4 regions of the Oceanisphaera sp. IT1-181 genome follow, and region 1 is predicted to be linked to each of the others. Evidence: predicted binding sites of a transcription regulator. Region 1 holds the regulator's gene; each other region holds the start of a gene.
What was found. Region 1 encodes sigma-54, which starts transcription at its own class of promoters, with help from an activator protein. Its sites were predicted from a motif close to TGGCACNGTTTTNGCTT; they were not measured.

Region 1 (4,635 bases):
TGCGACCTCATGCTAGAAGCGCGCGGCATTTTGCATCTTGCCCAAGGCATGAGCGTATGAGCCGCCAAACGATCGTCTTTGGCGCCTTGTTTGTGTTAGCGCTAATTTGTTGGCAATGGTTTAAGCCGCTGAGCGACCAGCCCGCTAATCAACAAGACTATCAGCCTGATTTTATTGCTAAAAATCTACAAAGTGTGCAATACAATCAACTGGGCTTGCCCTATCGTGGCTTAACTGCCGACTATGCGGAGCACTACGAACCGCTGACCATGACCCTAATGGAAAAACCTGTTATCTTGCTCTATTCCCCTGATGGTAAGCCCCAATGGCAGCTCAGTGGTGACGAGGGCATGATCAACACCAATGACAATGCCATCTTAAATGGCGGCGTGGTGGGCAAAGGTCTACAGCCGGATGCGGTGATCAAGACCCTGAATACCGAATATCTGGAACTGGATTTTACGAATAATCAGCTACGCTCTAATCGAGCGGTAACACTGAGCAGCCCCAATTATCAGGCTACAGGCCTTGGGTTACTGGGACAGATTGATCAACAAACGGTGGAACTACTGCATGATACTCAGGCAACCTACACGACTCCTTAGCCTAGTTGGCCTATTAGCGCTGGGCATCAATGTGGCTAACGCGAAAGAATCTGATTATAAAGAGCCAGTCACCATAGACTCAGGCAGCCAACTGGTAGAGCTGGCCTCAAATAAAGTGACCTTTACCGATAATGTGGTCGTGAAACAAGGCACGCTCGATGTGCGTGCCAGCAAGCTGGTGGTCACCCGTAACGACAAGGGCTTACAAACCATGACCGCCTACGGCTCACCCGCCACTTATTATCAGGTATTGGACAGCGGTCAGCCGGTGCAAGCCAAAGCCAAGCAGATCACCTACGACATTAGAACCCGCACTATTACGCTGCTCAAAGATGCCGAGCTTAAGCAAAATGACAACATAGTCACCGGTTATCGCATTCGCTACTACATCGATAAAGAACAGATGGAAGCCGAAGGCCAAGGCAGCTCGGGGCGGGTTAAAACTATCTTCTTGCCCGAGCAGCTGCAGAATATGAATAACAAAGAGGCTAAACCCTGATCATGGCGACCTTAAAAGCGCGCGGATTACAAAAAAGTTATAAAGGCCGCCAAGTGGTGGCTGATGTTAGTCTCACAGTCAAAACCGGCCAAATCGTCGGCTTACTGGGCCCTAATGGCGCCGGCAAAACCACCTCCTTTTATATGATAGTGGGCCTGGTGCAGCGTGATGCGGGCAGCATTACTATCGATGACCAAGACATTAGTCATCAGCCGATGCACGTGCGCGCCCGCGCCGGCATTGGTTATTTGCCCCAAGAAGCGTCTATTTTTCGCCGCTTAAGCGTGGCCAATAATATTATGGCGGTGCTCGAAACACGAAAAAATTTAAGCGCCGTGGAGCGTGAAGAAAAAATGGAGCAGTTGCTCGAAGAATTTAATATCACCCATATTCGTGACAGCATGGGCATGAGCTTGTCGGGTGGTGAGCGCAGACGGGTCGAAATAGCGCGCGCTCTGGCCGCGGATCCACGCTTTATTCTGTTGGATGAGCCCTTTGCCGGCGTCGATCCCATTTCGGTGTTAGATATCAAAAAAATTATCCTACACCTGCGGGATCGCGGCTTAGGCGTCTTGATCACCGATCATAACGTGCGCGAAACACTGGATGTGTGCGAGCGGGCCTATATCGTCAGCCACGGCCATCGCATTGCTGCGGGCACCCCCGCCGAGATCCTGGCCAATGAGCAGGTGAAGAAAGTCTATTTGGGTGAGCAATTCAGCCTGTAGTTATTAAGCTTTAAAGTTATGTAAGTCTGTGGTTATTAAGCCTGTACTTATTAAACCTATGGTTTTTAAGGATAAGGTTATTCCGCCTGTAGGTGAATCGCTATCATAGCGATGCAGCTAACCTCCTGTGCGCTTGAGATAAAAGGACTTTTGATGGATATGGAAGGACTTTTGGGAGGAATTTTTCTTTGTTAAAGCCAACGCTTCAATTACGTATGGGCCAGCAGCTGACCATGACGCCGCAGCTGCAACAGGCCATTCGCCTCTTGCAGCTGTCGACGCTGGAGCTGCAGCAAGAAATTCAATTGGCGCTAGAAAATAATCCCCTGCTCGAGCAAGAAGAAGCCGAAGAGCACGAGTATGACGACGCTGAACTCGATCCGCTGCCCAGCAGCCCAGACGAGCAACTGGCCACCGACAAAGCCATGGAACAGCATACCTTGTCTGACGAGATGCCCATGGACACTCAGTGGGATGATATTTATACCGCCTCGGCGGGTACCAGTGGCACCGGCGGCTTGCCCGCTGGCGTGGAAGACACCGTCTATCAAGGCGAAACCACCGAGACGCTGCAAGATTATCTGCTGTGGCAGATGCAGCTCACGCCCTTTAGCGAAACCGACCAAGCCATCGCCTTGGCCATTATCGATGCCATCGATGAGGCCGGTTATTTAAGTTTAGATATAGACGGCATTTTGGCCTCTGTGAGCGGTGGCGAGCAGCATATAGAAGCGGACGAAATAGAGGCGGTACTGAAACGTATTCAGCACTTTGATCCGTTAGGCGTGGCGGCACGCAGCGTACAAGAGTGTTTGCGTATTCAGCTGGAAGCCCTGCCCGCCGCAACGCCTTGGTTAACTGAAGCACAGCTGCTGATTGAGCAGCACATGGACTTGCTCGGTAATCGCGACTATCGCACCCTGCAGCGCCTGACCAAGCTTAAAGAAGATGAGCTCAGAGATGTATTGGCCTTAATTCAGCAACTTGAACCTCGCCCTGGCAATAACTTGCTGCAACACAACTCTGAGTATGTCATTCCCGATGTAGTGGTCACCAAGCAGCAAGGGGTGTGGAAAGCTGAGCTTAATATGGAGGCGCTGCCCAAGGTGCGGTTAAATCAAACCTATGCGGCCATGGGGCAGAGCAAGCAAGGCAGCGATGGCCAGTTTATTCGCCAACATACCCAAGATGCTAAGTGGTTTATCAAAAGTTTAGAAAGCAGAAATGAGACCTTGCTCAAGGTTGCTAATTGTATTGTCGACCAACAACAGGCATTCTTTGAGTACGGAGCCGAGGCCATGAAACCCATGGTGCTCAATCAGGTAGCGGAAGTGGTTGAGATGCACGAATCGACTATTTCCCGCGTCACTACTCAAAAATTTCTGCATTCGCCCAAGGGTGTGTTTGAGTTAAAATATTTTTTCTCTAGCCATGTGGCCACCGAAAGTGGCGGAGAATGCTCTTCTACGGCGATTCGTGCCTTTATTAAGAAATTAGTCGGGGCAGAAAATCCGGTTAAGCCATTGAGCGACAGTAAAATCGCGCAATTATTAGCCGAACAGGGGATACAGGTGGCCAGACGGACCATAGCCAAGTATCGTGAGTCGTTGGCCATCCCCCCTTCCAATCAGCGCAAACGCCTGTTGTAAGGTGAACCAATAAGGAAGACTTTATGCAAATAAATCTGACTGGCCACCATGTAAATATCACAGACTCATTACGTGACTATGTGCACAGCAAATTCGCCAAGCTGGAACGTCATTTCGATAATATCACCATAGTGCACGTGGTACTGACGTTGGAAAAACTGCAGCAAATTGCCGAAGCCAAAATTAATCTGAGTGGAGGTGAAATTTTTGCCACTTGTCAGCAAGATGACATGTACGCTGCCATCGACGGTTTGTTTGACAAACTCGATCGCCAAGTTATTAAACACAAAGAGAAGCTAAAGCAAAAATAACTATGGAAGTCGCCGATATATTAAGCAGAGATTGCACGCGTAGTGCCATCCCCTGCACAAGCAAAAAACGGGCGCTGGAAATTATCAGTGAACTCGCAGCCCAACACCTCAACATCAGCAGTCAACAATTGTTTGACTGCCTTTTGGCACGGGAAAAAATGGGCAGTACGGGTATAGGTAACGGTATTGCCATTCCTCATGGCCGCATTAGCAATGACAATCAAGCCACGGCCGTGCTGCTTACCTTTGCCGAGCCGGTAGAGTTTGATGCCATCGATAACCAGCCGGTTAGCCTGGTTTTTGCCTTGCTGGTCCCTGAGCAAGAGTGCAAACAACACCTCAAAACCCTGTCATTGATTGCCGAAAAGCTCAGTGACAAACAGATTTGTAAGCAATTACGTCAAGCCAGCAGCGATGACGAGCTTTATCAAATTATGATTTCTTCTTAAGGAGCATACAATGCAGCTGGTGATCGTCAGTGGTCGTTCTGGTTCGGGCAAAACCGTGGCCTTGCGGGTGCTCGAAGATTTAGGCTATTACTGCGTTGATAACCTGCCCGTAGAGCTGCTACCGAGCCTCGTTAAGATGCGCCTCGATAAGCCAGGTGAAGTCGCTGTCAGCATAGATGTGCGCAACCTCCCCGACAGCCCCGAGAAAATGGATGAGTGCTTGAATGAGGTGCGCGCCATGGAAGGCGTGAGCTTATCGAGCATTTTTATTGATGCCGATAACGCCGCGCTCATTCGCCGCTTCGGTGATACCCGCCGCTTACACCCCTTGTCGCGCTTGAGTTTGACGCTGGATGAAGCAATCCGCGAAGAAACCCATCTGCTGTCACCTTTG
Region 2 (4,635 bases), 700 kb from region 1:
CTGACGTGCGTCAGGAAGACGGCTAAAACAAAACATAACCTGTAGCCGGCAATTTATTCGCCGGTTCGCCTTAGCGAATATAGGTTGAATACCCAACACCAAACCGTGCCGAATACTCTTTACCTAAGAGACGGGCACCTACAAAGTTCAAGACCTACAAAAACACCGAATTTATTGGGCTTGGCACTTTCTTTAACCCTTCACGCCTCACGCTTCACTCGCGCTTAAAAAGGCATCCAAGGGCTGTTGAAGAAGGTGGATAACCAGCCGCGGGTTTGGGTGTTGGCAAAGTCGCCGGTGCCGCCGTAGTAAATGCGTGCGTTAGCCACGCGATTAGACTCTACGCGGTTGTCGGCACCAATGTCTTGCGGGCGGATCATGCCGCTAATGCGCACGTATTCCTCGCCGGTATTGAGCATGAGCCACTTTTCGCCCTGCACCATTAAATTACCGTTGGCCAGCACTTGAGATACGCTCACAGTAATGCTGCCTTGTAAGCTGTTGCTTTGATTAGTGTTAGCTTGGCCGTCAAACTCGTTGCCGCTCGACATAGACGCACTGAGCGGATAACCGCCAATTGAAATATCTTTCCCGCCGATATTAGGTGCGGCAATGTTAACGCTGGAGTCTTTCGCTTGCTGAGTGGTGGCCCGCTTTTGCGCACGAGTAGACTCAGCCAATTCCACGGTAATAATGTCACCAACGCGGTGCGCTTTAATGTCGGAATACAGGCTGTTGGCGTAGTTATCCTGAAAAATCGAGCCGTTAGGCTCTAATTGCTGTGCGCTCAGGCTAGGAATAACAGGCGCAAATGCCGGATCGTCGGGTTTAGGGGTATAAGGCGTACTGGCACAGCCTGCTAAACTTAAGCCCCCTATCACCACCACACTTATGGCCATCATTAGTTTGCGCATCGGCTCTACCTGCTTTTATTCAATTACAGCTGCTGATTAACGTAAGCCATCATTTCATCGACCGACGAGATAACCTTGGAGTTCATCTCATACACCCGCTGGGCTTGGATCAAGTTCACCAACTCTTCGGTCACGTTCACGTTTGAGGTTTCCAACATACCTTGCTTGATGGTGCCGTAGCCGTCGGCACCGGCAATGCCTTGCATAGCAGCGCCACTAGACTGAGTCTCTAAATACAAGTTTTCACCTTTGGGCTGCAAGCCCGCAGGGTTAGCGAAGTCGGTAATAATAAACTGGCCGATAACTTGTGACTGGGCTTGGCCGGCGATTTGTACCGACACTTCACCATTGGTGCCTACGCTGATGCTTTGCGCGTTATCGGGGATCTGCATTTCCGGCTGCAATGGGTAACCATTACCCGGCGTCACAATTACGCCCTCTTCGTTCAAAGCAAATTGACCATTACGGGTATAACCGGTGGTGCCATCGGGCAATTGCACTTCAAAAAATCCGCGGCCGTCAATCATCACATCCAGCGCGTTATCTGTGGTCTGCACACTGCCCTGAGTAAAGGTTTTTTGGGTGGCCACCACCTTACTACCAGCACCTAACATTAAGCCGGAGGGCAAGTTGGTGTCCGCCGTAGCACGACCACCGGGCTGGTGAACGTTTTGATAGAGCAAGTCTTCAAAAATCGCCCGGCCTTTTTTAAAACCAATGGTGCTGGCGTTCGCCAAGTTATTGGAGGTGACCGAGATATTGGTCTGCTGAGCGTCTAAGCCGGTTTTACTAATCCATAATGCGGGGTTCATTACACTCTCCTTTTATGCCTTTAACTACTTAGATGCGCAGCAGCTGAGCATGGGCTTTATCGTTTTCTTCTGCGTGACTCATCATTTTTAATTGGGTCTCAAAGCGGCGCTGCAGATCGATCAAATGGGTCATTTCGGCTACCGGGTTCACGTTACTGCCCTCCAGTGCGCCAGCAATCAGTTGTACTTGCGCGGAGGCCGCTTCGGCTTGACCGTCTTTACGACGAAACAGGCCATCTTGGCCTTTTTCCAGATCCGCATTGTTGGGCAGTACGGTTTTAATACGCTGCAGCTCAGCACCGCCGTTAGCGGGTTCGCCTTCTAAGCGGGCGAAGATGGTGCCGTCTTTGTTAATTTCCATTTTCTCTAACGGCAGCGGCAAAAAGATCGGCCCGCCGTTATCGTCTAATACGTTTAAGCCATTACTGGTTTGCAAGCGGCCATCTGGCGTGACTTGCAAGCTACCAAAGCGGGTATAGGCCTCGCCGCCATCTTTTGCTTCTACTGCCAACCAGCCGTCACCGGCTACGGCAACGTCAAGATCTCGACCTGTGGTTTGTATGGGGCCGGTGGCAAAGTTTTGCCCCGGTCGCTCCGTCATGGCAAACACGCGAGTGGGCATGCCCTCGCCAAAGGCTTGCATGGCGCGCGCTTGCTCCATGTCGGCTTTAAAGCCGGTGGTATTGGCGTTGGCGAGGTTATTAGAGCGCACGGCCACGCTGTGCATGTTTTCTTTGGCGCCAGACATGGCGATATAAAGCAATTTGTCCATTTCAGCTCCGCCGGCGCTTGCCGAATAAGTACTGATTAATGCTGATAAGCCGCAGAGTCTCTGCCACTGACCGCTAATTGACTAAACTATTGGTTAAATACAATGCAAGATTAGTGCCACTAACACAATGTGAGGGGTAAGGCGTGAAGCGTGAGGAGCTAACATAAACCGACCGCAGAGCGGCCAAAGCACATTCCCACGCAGAGCATGGGAACGAGGGGGCTCACTATTCACAGAATAATGCTGTTAAGAGTTTTGCTAAGCAAAACCGGCCGACTAAAGGCGGCCTCTTGAATGCACAAACAAAACACCGCCTGTTGTAGGCTCTTATCACTATGCCGTCATACCGTGCTCGCCACGGTATCTCGCTCTTAGTACTAAAACCTAAAAACTAGATCCTGATGGTCATCAGGATGACGGCTAAAAATGCGGCAGGCATCAGCTCATAACACAAACAAAACACCGCCTGTTGTAGGCTCTTATCACTATGCCGTCATACCGTGCTCGCCACGGTATCTCGCTATTAGTACTAAAACCTAAAAACTAGATCCTGATGGTCATCAGGATGACGCAATAAAGACAAACACCGTACTTTGTAGTCCACCACTATTTACAAAGAAGAAACACTCAGCCAAACACTACACAGCGCTCCTTGTAGCTTCGCGCTTTAGCTGCGAATTCTGCGAAGCAGAAGACTTAGGGTGATTTAGGTCTAAAAACAAAATCCCGCTAAGACGGGACTAGCAGCTAAAGCGCTAGCCTACAAAACACCGCCTTACGTTAAAGACAAACACCGCTTTTGGTTAGCTCTTCTAACTATGCCGTCATGCCGTATATGGACTCCTTCTGTATGACAACCGTCTTTGAACATAAAATAAGCAGCATGGGTAAGGAGCTGGCGTATATTCGGACTCTCATTGGGGAGCTACCCCTGTCCCTTGATGTATTCGCACCTTCAGGCCTCTGCGGACTTACGGCATGGTTTGCACACTGGCATGAACAGGCTTTCTGAAGGTTGGTCTCACCTCTTAACTGTATCTGCGCTCATGTTGGGTCATCATTTAACTCGGTTGTTCGGTTGTTCGTTCAGTTGACGGATTGACTCAGCTACGCGCTGACTAATAATGTGGGCCGATGATATTCTTCACCATGACGCAACATCGCCCAGGCGGTACGGACTGTTTTGTTGGCCAGACCCACTGAAGCGATGCCAAAGCCACGTCGCTGCATCATGGCTTTCAGCCAGGCCTCTTTCTGATTAACCGGTTCTCTTTTCTGTAATTTTTGCAAAACGGAACGCGCGCCCTGAATAAGGTTCGAACGCTGCTGCCTTTTGCCGTGGCGTTTACCAATACCTCCCATCACGACCTTGCCACCCGTACTAAACTGTTTGGGTGTGACACCCACGCAGGCCGCCGCTTCCCGACCGGAGGCGAAGTTGCCACCGTTAGTACCTAACATCAGATAGAGATGCAACGCATTGACCGGGCCCACGCCTTCTAACTTCATCAACTTTGCGCAACTTGGATGTTGTTTGATTAACTTATCACGCCTCGCTTCTAACGCTTGAAAGCGCTGAGTCAAGGATAAGTAAGCTTGCCACAGCTCTGATAGCTCATCGCGTAATGGCATCGGGATCTCGTTCTCCGCGTCTTCCAGAATAAGGGGTATCGCCGCACGCAAACCCGCGAAACCTTTAGTAATGGTGATACCAAACTCAAATATCAGGGCTCTGATTAGGTTACTGGTCGCCGTGCGCTGATCTTGCATGTGCTCCCGGATACGCTCTATGCTTTGCAGCCCTTGTTGCTCCGTTGACTTGGGGGTGACGGTTTTTAATCCTGGATGTGATAGTGCCGCACCGATAGCTTCCGCATCGTTATGATCGGTTTTATGTCCGAGCCGAAATGCAGCCACAATTTTAGGGGCGATAATCACCGGCTTATGCCCCATAGTTTCGACGGTACGAGCCCAATAATGTGCAGAGCCACACGCCTCCATCGCCACGACGCAAGCAGGATGCTTACTGAGCATGGCAGTAAGCTGAGCACGGGTATAAGCGCGGTTACGCTGCGTTTTATTATTCTTAAGGGTGCACGCTTGGAACGAATGTTTTGCCAAATCGAGGGCAATGACA
Region 3 (4,635 bases), 110 kb from region 1:
ACGCATACAAATGTTGCGCTTCATCACTTGCTAAAAACTCCATTAACTTAATGGCGGCATCTTTGTTTTTAGCGTGCTTGGCCAGTGCTACGGCCGAAATATTGACATGTGTGCCACGGTCAGCCTGATTGGGGAAGTTGATGTACACAGCTTCTGCCGTTTCACGCTGTTCTTCATCGCTTAACATCACGCCATAGTAATAGCTGTTGCCTAACGCGTAATCACAGACACCATCTTTAATGGCTTTGATCTGGTCGCGGTCACCGCCTTGTGGCTTTTGTGCCAAGTTAGCTTTTAAGCCTTGCAACCAAGTTTTAGTGTAATCAACACCATGTTCATCAATCATGGAGGCAGTAAGGGCAACATTATAGGGATGTTTGCCGCTGCGAGTACAAACTTTTCCTTTGTACTTGGGATCCGCCAACTCTTCATAGGTAATATCTTCGCGCTTACCGATGCGATTTTTGGAGGTATAAATGGCGCGGGCACGAGTGGTCAGCGCAAACCATTTACCGTCAACATCGCGATACTGCGCCGGAATACTTTCTTCAAGAATTTCGCTCTCAACCGCTTGAGTCAAGTCTTTGTCTACCACATCCATCAGGCGACTCACGTCGACCGTTAACAATAAATCTGCTGGTGATAAACGGCCTTCACGCTCTAAGCGCTCACCCAAACCATCTTTTAAAAACACCACATTCACATCAATACCGGTTTCTTTGGTAAAGGTATCGATGATGGGCTTGATCAAAAAATCTTGACGATTTGAGTAAACATTCACTTCTTCGGCAAAGGCTTGGCCGGTAAAACTGGCGACGAGCAGTGCAGCGGCGGATAGACCTAATTTAGTAGGCATGCTTAACATCCATTTAGTTGAGTGAGAACAATTAACATTCAGCAGTATACTCAGGCGACGACTGGAAGCAACCAGTAACTCACATCTAAATGATAAAGCGTGTCATGCGCAGCCGCATCCCACCATATTGCCTGCACCCGCGCCCTTTGTCTTTGCGCTAGCGCAAGAATCCAATAAAAAAAGGAAGCCGAGGCTTCCTTTTCATTATTAGCGCTAGTTGTAGAGAGTAGAGTCAGTAGATGATTTTATTCAGCTGCGCTTTAAGGTCACGAACTCAGGGTAGGCATCAATGCCGCAATCTACTTTATCCATGCCCGACACTTCGTCTTCTTCGGTGACTCGAATACCCAGGGTGCGCTTCAGCAGATACCAAACCAATAGGCTGGCGCCAAATACCCATCCACCAATTACCAAACAGCCGACCAGCTGAACCCACAGCGTAGCCTCGGGATTGGTCACGGGTACCAGCAATAGTCCCAACATACCGCAGACACCGTGTACCGAAATGGCTCCTACGGGATCATCGATACGCAGCTTGTCCAGCACCACAATGGCATACACCACGACTATGCCCGCCAGCAAACCGATACTTGCAGCCCATAGCGGGCTAGGCGATACGGGATCCGCGGTTATCGCCACCAAGCCAGCTAAAGCGCCATTGAGGATCATGGTGAGATCGGCCTTGCCCCAGGTCAGCTTGGTCACCAACAAGGCGCCAATCACACCGGCCGCTGCCGCCGCATTGGTATTAACAAAAATCCCCGCCACGGCGGTGGCGTTTGCCACATCTGACAGCAATAGCTGCGAGCCACCATTAAAACCGAACCACCCCATCCACAAAATAAAGGTCCCCAAGGTTGCCAGTGGCATATTGGATCCTGGAATAGGATGGATCTCACCGTTTTTACCGTACTTGCCTTTACGGGCGCCGAGCAGTAACACACCGGCTAACGCCGCACTGGCTCCGGCCAGATGGACAATGCCTGAGCCGGCAAAATCAACGAAACCTAATTCAGACAAAAACCCACCGCCCCACACCCAGTAACCTTCAATCGGATAGATAAAGCCGGTCATTACTACGCTAAAGGCGAGAAAACCCCATAGTTTCATGCGCTCGGCCACGGCACCGGACACAATAGACATGGCGGTGGCCACAAAGACTACCTGAAAGAAAAAGTCGGCCTCCAGCGCATGATCCGCGCCCTCTGCCACCTGCCCTATTAAACCGCCTAGGCTTGGCAACCAGCCGCCTTCAGGATTATTCAGATACATAAGGTGATAACCAACTAATAGATACATGGTGCAGGCGATGGCAAACAGCAGCACATTTTTGGTTAATATTTCGGTGGTGTTCTTGGCACGCACTAAGCCCGCCTCTAACATGGCAAATCCTGCGGCCATCCACATCACCAGTACACCGGATATCAGGAAGTAAAAGGTATCCAGAGCAAACTTCATTTCAGTTAAGGTGTCCATTGGCTATCCCTCGCTTAAATGGCTTCCAGATCGCGCTCCCCAGTACGAAGACGCACAGCTTGTTGCAGTGCATAAACAAAAATTTTTCCGTCGCCGATTTTCCCGGTGTACGCCGCCGCTATAATGGCTTCGATAATTTCTTCCACCTGCTCGCTGGCTGCGGCAATTTCGAGTTTGATCTTAGGTACAAAGTCGACACTGTATTCGGCACCTCGATATAGCTCTGTGTGTCCTTTCTGGCGGCCAAAGCCTTTAACTTCTGTCACCGTCATCCCGTGGACGCCGGCCGTGGCTAGAGCCGTGCGTACATCGTCGAGTTTGAAGGGTTTGATAATGGCGCAAATCATTTTCATGGTGAGCCTCCTTGTTTGCCTATACCGTCTTGGTAGCAATTAGAACAAGCAAGCTTTACGCCAATGTTTTTATAACTTAATTATCAACAAGTTATACTTTAAAAACGGCAGGGTGATGAGGTCGTGATATGATATTGGTGCAGTCGAGACACTAAAAAGCACCAACAGAGTGCAATGGAGCCCGTATGTTATTGTTATCTGCCCGCGTGCAGATCCCTGAGCAAGAAATAGAGTTTATCACCATGCGCTCCAGTGGCCCTGGCGGCCAGCATGTGAATAAAACCGACTCGGCGGTGCAGCTACGCTTTGATTACGTCAACAGCCCAAGCCTCCCCGATAGTTATAAAGAGGCGTTGGCGAAGATGAAGGATAATCGGGTCTTGGAGTCCGGTTGGATAATGATCCGAGTCGAGAGTCATCGCAGTCAGCTGATGAATAAAGAAACCGCTAGAGAAGCTCTGGTCAGCTTATTACAGCTCGCCGGCAAGCCCGTAAAGGTGCGCCGCCCCACTCAGCCCAGCAAAAACGCCAAGCGCAAGCGCACCGACAGCAAAACCCAACGCGGTAAAATTAAGAGTGGTAGAGGGAAAATTAAAATTTAAGCGCCCAGCGCCAAGCTAAAGAAAGAGCTAAAGATCATTTGCCACGGAATCCACAGAACTCACGGAAAGATTAAGCCAAGATAAAATCGACGAGTAACAAGAACCTATTTATTTTAAGAGCTTGACTGCTGATGGCTTGGTGGTTAGCTCTTACCATTGAAAATCTTGGCTCTGGCACTGTCAGATCTGATCACTATTATTCCGTGTTCTTCCGTGACTCTCGTAACAAAGAAACGTGGCAAATAGGTTTTAGTCACTAAGATCTAGATCTAGAGCGAGATCCTGACTTTCGTCAGGATGACGGCATAAAGACCAACACCGCCCTCTGTTTAGCTGGGCGCCGGGCGCTTGGTGCTCGGCGCTGTGTTTATTGATTAGTACAAAAATCTTGCCACTGTTCTAGCACTCGGGCTAGGTCATCTAGGCCGCAGCCGGCGTAGAGTTCATCATCGTAATAAGCCATGCCGTCTTCTAATTCGCTATCAAAGGCCAGCGCATGAGCACTGATTTCGGCTTCTTCTCGCGTCAGCAATAAGCTGCATTCGCCATAAGCTCTTTTAAACTCTTGGGTCTCACCGGCTTCTAACTGCGCAATTACATCCAGTAACTCGGCGGCCTCGGTCATGGTCACCTCATCGGTCAGCCAAGCACCCATCACTTCATGCCCCATAGAAAAACGGGCGCGATGCTGGCCATTTAGATCACGAAAAAATTCAAATTCCACACAAACTCCGACTGCTCATTCCCAACAAAGCCGCACTATCTCGTTAATAACTCGGCCGTGAGAGCGCGCTAGTTTACTCCTGATCTCGCCAGTAACGAAATCAGATGCTGTATCTGTAAGAACACCCGATGAATAAAGGCTTAGTGAGCGCTTTCATAAATCAAAGAACACGAGAATCATGGTAGGTATTAATAAAACACATGCATCAATGTTGAATATGCATGCTTTGAGTTGGCCTAATACTGACGCCTAACGTAGCCTATGCGCGCTCAACAACGGAGCACGGCTTAGTAACAACGACAATAACAAGCAACAAAATACACTTAATTAACATTGTTGCAACAAAAGCTTTTATATGAAAACATAGCCCTTGATGTGGAAACATCATGGGGCGCTAAGCCATTACTTCTTGCTACTTACTTTTGGAATGCAGATACCATGAGCCAACCAGCACAAACCCAAGCCCAGATCAGCCAAAGTGAACTGGTCTACAAGTTACACGACAAGCCGCCCTTTTTTCAGGCGCTGTTCGCTGCTATCCAGCACCTGTTGGCCTTGTTCGTGGCCGTTATCACCCCACCGTTAATTATTTGTCAAACGCTGGGTATTCCCGCTCAAGACACG
Region 4 (4,635 bases), 740 kb from region 1:
GGCATGATGATGACCATGGTGATGTTTGGCGCCAACCTGACACCTATGTTTAACCGACTGTTACTGGCGGTGGCCATTACCATAGCCGTAGCCCCGGTATTACCGGTGATGCCAGATGTGGCGCTGTTCTCTATTGGTGGCTTTTTGATCACCGCTCAGCAGGTGCTGATTGGCGCCGCGATTGGCTTACTCTCGCAGTTTTTAGTGCAGGCCTTCGTGACCGGCGGCCAAGTGATCGCCATGCAAACCAGTTTGGGTTTTGCCTCCATGGTGGATCCGCTTAACGGCCAGTCCACGCCCGTGGTCGGTCAGCTGTATTTGATGCTGGGCACCTTGCTGTTTTTAGCGCTCAATGGCCATTTGGTGATGATTGAAGCCATAGTGATGAGCTTTGAAACGCTGCCCGTGTCCATGAGTGGCATCAGCGTGGCCAGTTGGCAGCAATTGGCCGGCCTGCTGACGATGCTGTTTTATGCGGCGGTGGCCATGTCGCTGTCGGCAATCGTGGCTATGCTACTGATTAACTTCACCTTTGGCATTATGACCCGTGCCGCACCGCAGCTGAATATTTTTAGTATTGGTTTTGCCGTGAGCATGGTGTGTGGCTTATTTATTTTATGGCTGACGCTGGGTGGCTTCTTAGGCCACTTTGAAAACCAGTGGCATCGCATCCAATTGGTGATGTGCGACACCTTGCTGCTTACCTGTGAAGGGGGCTAAATGGCAGAATCCGATGGTCAGGAAAAAACGGAACTCCCTACGGAGCAACGGCTACGCCAAGCCCGAGAAAAAGGTCAAATTCCCCGCTCTAAAGAGCTAGGCACGGCGGCGGTATTATTGAGCGGTGCCTTTGGCTTAATCATGGTCGGCGATGCGCTGACCGTGGCGCTGTTTAAAGTCTTTAAAGCTAACTTTTCTGTGGAGCGGGCGGTCTTATTCGATCCTGACTCCATGATGCCGGCGTTTCGGGACTCCATATTGGCCCTAACGTGGCCCTTGCTCGGGCTGTTCGCCATTGTGTTGGTGGCCGCGTTAGTGGGCAACAGCTTGCTGGGCGGCATTAACTTTAGCACCCAAGCCATGATGCCCAAGCTAAATAAAATGAGCCCTGCCAAAGGCTTAAAGCGCATGTTTGGCGTGCAAGCTATGGTGGAATTGCTCAAATCAATTGCCAAGGTGGTGTTTATTGCCACGCTTGCCGTTGCGGTGCTGTGGGGGCAATTCGATAATATTTTACGCCTCAGCAATGAGAGCTTACCCGCGGCCATGGTAGAGGCCACGGATCTGGTGTTAAACATGGGACTAGTACTGTGTTTGGCCCTGTTGCCGATTGTAGCCATAGACGTGCCGTTTCAAATATGGAACCACACGCGCCAGCTGAAGATGACGCTGCAAGAAATCAAAGACGAATATAAAAACAGTGAAGGTAAGCCGGAAGTAAAAGGGCGTATCAGACGCCTGCAGCAAGAAATGGCCAACCGGCGCATGATGGGTGATGTGCCCGATGCAGACGTAGTAGTGGTCAACCCGACCCATTTCTCGGTGGCACTGCGTTACGACAAATTTACCCCAGGTGCCGCCCCTAAAGTGGTAGCCAAAGGCCTCGATGAAGTGGCATTAAAAATTCGCGAAATTGCCCGTGAATACGAAATACCGGTGATTTCGTCGCCAGCGCTGACACGGGCCATTTATTTCTCCACTAAGGTGGATGGCGAAATTCCTGATGGCCTGTTTGTGGCGGTCGCCCAAGTATTAGCTTACGTGTTTCAGTTAAATAACTGGCGCAAAGGCCAAGGCCGAAAACCCACCGCCCTAAAAGACGACCTGCCGATCCCTGACGAGTTTAAAGCGGATAGGCCTTTGTAAAGGCAGCGGTAAGCGCCTTTTTTGCCGTCATCCTGATGCCCATCAGGATCTTTTCTTAAATCTATCCAGCCACGCTGGCCCGGCGAATAAATTGATGGCTACAGGGAGCGTGGTTTGTAGGCGCCAATTTATTCGGCGCGGTTTGGTTCTTGATCCTGGTCTTAAACCAATCCAGCTACGCTGGCCCGGCGAATAAATTGCCGGCTACAGGGAGCGTGGTTTGTAGGCGCCAATTTATTCGGCGCGGTTTGGTTCTTAATCCTGGTCTTAAACCAATCCAGCTACGCTGGCCCGGCGAATAAATTGCCGGCTACAGGGAGCGTGGTTTGTAGGCGCCAATTTATTCGGCGCGGTTTGGTTCTTGATATTGGTCTTAAACTAATCCAGCTGCGCTGGCCCGGCGAATACTCTTTGTTTAAAAGAAGGAGCGGCTACGGGGTACGGCGTTTTTTGTTTGGCTCAATTCTTGCATAGTTATCGCTATCTCTCTTTGGTGACAAGTTAGTGGTAATGGCATTTAAGGACAAAGTTCAACAGTTGGGGCCTTGGTCTACTTGGTTTAGCAAGGGCATAGGCACGCCATTATTGGTGTTGGCCGCACTGGGCATGGTGGTGTTACCCATACCTGCGCTGCTGCTCGATGTGCTGTTCTCCTTTAATATCTCTCTCGCCTTGGTCATCTTATTGGTGGCGGTATATAGCAAACGCCCGTTGGACTTTGCCGCTTTCCCGACTGTGTTATTGGTGGCGACCTTGCTGCGGCTGGCGCTGAACGTGGCCTCAACCCGAGTGGTGTTGTTAGAAGGGCACATGGGCGAGGGTGCCGCGGGTAACGTTATTGAAGCCTTTGGTAATGTGGTGATTGGCGGCAACTATGCGGTTGGTTTAATCGTGTTTTTGATCTTAATGATCATCAACTTTGCGGTGGTGACCAAGGGTGCGGGCCGTATTGCCGAAGTGAGCGCGCGCTTTACGCTCGATGCCATGCCAGGTAAACAAATGGCGATTGATGCGGACTTAAACGCTGGCTTAATTAACCAAGATGAAGCCAGAAGTCGCCGCGCTGAAGTCACCCAAGAAGCGGACTTTTACGGTTCCATGGACGGTGCCTCTAAGTTCGTAAAAGGTGATGCCATTGCCGGCATTATGATTTTGTTTATCAATATTATTGGCGGCTTTATTATCGGCATGGCCCAGCATGGGCTGTCGTTTAGTGAAGCGGCAAAAATTTATACCCTGCTCACTATCGGTGATGGCTTGGTGGCACAAATACCCTCTCTCATGCTCTCTATTGCTGCCGCCATTATCGTTACCCGCCAAAACAACAGCGAAGACATGGGTGAAGCCATGTTGGGCCAGCTGTTTGATAAACCTAAGGCACTGTCGATTGCTGCGGGCATCTTGATCATTATGGGGTTAGTGCCTGGCATGCCGCATTTTGCGTTTCTGCTGCTAGGGGGCTTGTCGGCCTTTGCTGCTTGGTGGACCACTAAGCGCAATACCCGCGTGGCCCAAGAGTTGGTGGAGCAAGAGCTAGCACCGTCACCACCGAGTACAGACGTCAAAGAGCTGGGCTGGGACGATGTGGCGCAAGTGGACACCATTGGTTTAGAGGTGGGTTATCGCTTAATAAGCTTGGTGGATCAAGCCCAAGGCGGCGAATTGCTGAGCCGCATTAAAGGTGTGCGTAAGAAGCTCTCTCAAGAGCTGGGTTTTTTAATTCCTGCGGTACATATTCGCGACAACTTAGAGCTTGGCCCCAACCAATATCAAATAACCATGATGGGCGTGAGTTCAGGCTCGGCGGAGATTTATCCCGAACGAGAGCTCGCCATTAACCCGGGCCAAGTATTTGGTCCGGTGCAAGGCATAGACACCCGGGATCCAGCCTTTGATCTGGAGGCCACTTGGATTGCCAAAGACCAAATTGAGCAAGCGCAAAGCTTAGGCTATACCGTGGTGGATGCGGCAACCGTGGTGGCCACGCATTTAAGCCAGTTGCTGACTAACCATGCTTCTGTCTTGCTGGGCCATGAAGAAGTACAAAACCTCATTGACCAAGTGGGCCGCAATCAGCCCAAGTTGGTGGAGGGTTTAGTGCCCAATGTCATGAGCTTAGGCTTGGTGACCAAAGTGTTGCAAAGCTTGCTCCATGAAGGGGTGACCATTCGCGATATGCGCACTATTTTACAGACCTTAACCGAGTACTCGACCAAGAGTCAGGATCCGGAAGTTTTAACAGCGGCGTGTCGTATTGCGCTGCGCCGTTTTATGGTGCAAGAGATAGCCGGCACCGAGCGGGAACTGCCGGTGATCACCTTGGCGCCGGAGTTGGAACAAATCTTGCAGAACTCATTACAAGCAGGCGGCGCTCAGGGCAGCGGCATAGAGCCGGGTTTGGCCGAGCGCATGCAACAATCTTTGGCACAGGCCGCAGCAAATCAAGAGATGGAAGGGCAGCCAGCAATATTACTGACCTCGGGCATGTTGCGCACCACCTTGGCGCGCTTTGTTAAACACACGATTCCTAGTTTGCGGGTATTATCGTATCAGGAAGTGCCGGATGACCGTCAAATCCGCATTGTGGCGTCGGTGGGTGGCCAGCAACAGTAGAGTGCCAGCAGAAGCAGGTGAAACCTAAATGAAAATAAAACGTTTTTTTGCAAAAGATATGCGCTCTGCATTGGCCGAAGTCAAAGAAGTCTTGGGCAATGATGCTGTGATCATGTCCAATAAAAAAGTCTCCGGCGGTATTGAGATAGTGGCGGC

Region 2: flgF (flagellar basal-body rod protein FlgF) is a predicted target of sigma-54. The motif match lies at 2,601-2,617, and genes of this name have one in related genera.
Region 3: R0134_RS12965 (P-II family nitrogen regulator) is a predicted target of sigma-54. The motif match lies at 2,732-2,748, and genes of this name have one in related genera.
Region 4: flhA (flagellar biosynthesis protein FlhA) is a predicted target of sigma-54. The motif match lies at 2,322-2,338, and genes of this name have one in related genera.

What each region holds. Positions count from the first base shown of each region.
Region 1 covers NZ_CP136856.1:3,040,775-3,045,409, forward strand. The annotation lists gene kdsC (3-deoxy-manno-octulosonate-8-phosphatase KdsC) at 1-60, shown strand, start outside; gene lptC (LPS export ABC transporter periplasmic protein LptC) at 57-605, shown strand; gene lptA (lipopolysaccharide transport periplasmic protein LptA) at 574-1,104, shown strand; gene lptB (LPS export ABC transporter ATP-binding protein) at 1,107-1,832, shown strand; gene R0134_RS13510 (RNA polymerase factor sigma-54) at 2,048-3,481, shown strand; gene hpf (ribosome hibernation promoting factor) at 3,505-3,792, shown strand; gene ptsN (PTS IIA-like nitrogen regulatory protein PtsN) at 3,795-4,241, shown strand; gene rapZ (RNase adapter RapZ) at 4,252-4,635, shown strand, end outside.
Region 2 covers NZ_CP136856.1:2,344,999-2,349,633, forward strand. The annotation lists gene flgH (flagellar basal body L-ring protein FlgH) at 225-914, opposite strand; gene flgG (flagellar basal-body rod protein FlgG) at 938-1,726, opposite strand; gene flgF (flagellar basal-body rod protein FlgF) at 1,755-2,498, opposite strand; gene R0134_RS10445 (IS110 family transposase) at 3,606-4,635, opposite strand, start outside.
Region 3 covers NZ_CP136856.1:2,929,896-2,934,530, forward strand. The annotation lists gene R0134_RS12955 (Fe(3+) ABC transporter substrate-binding protein) at 1-856, opposite strand, end outside; gene R0134_RS12960 (ammonium transporter) at 1,106-2,332, opposite strand; gene R0134_RS12965 (P-II family nitrogen regulator) at 2,347-2,685, opposite strand; gene arfB (alternative ribosome rescue aminoacyl-tRNA hydrolase ArfB) at 2,871-3,287, shown strand; gene R0134_RS12975 (YacL family protein) at 3,655-4,011, opposite strand; gene R0134_RS12980 (nucleobase:cation symporter-2 family protein) at 4,450-4,635, shown strand, end outside.
Region 4 covers NZ_CP136856.1:2,300,533-2,305,167, reverse strand. The annotation lists gene fliR (flagellar biosynthetic protein FliR) at 1-720, shown strand, start outside; gene flhB (flagellar biosynthesis protein FlhB) at 721-1,866, shown strand; gene flhA (flagellar biosynthesis protein FlhA) at 2,377-4,479, shown strand; gene flhF (flagellar biosynthesis protein FlhF) at 4,508-4,635, shown strand, end outside.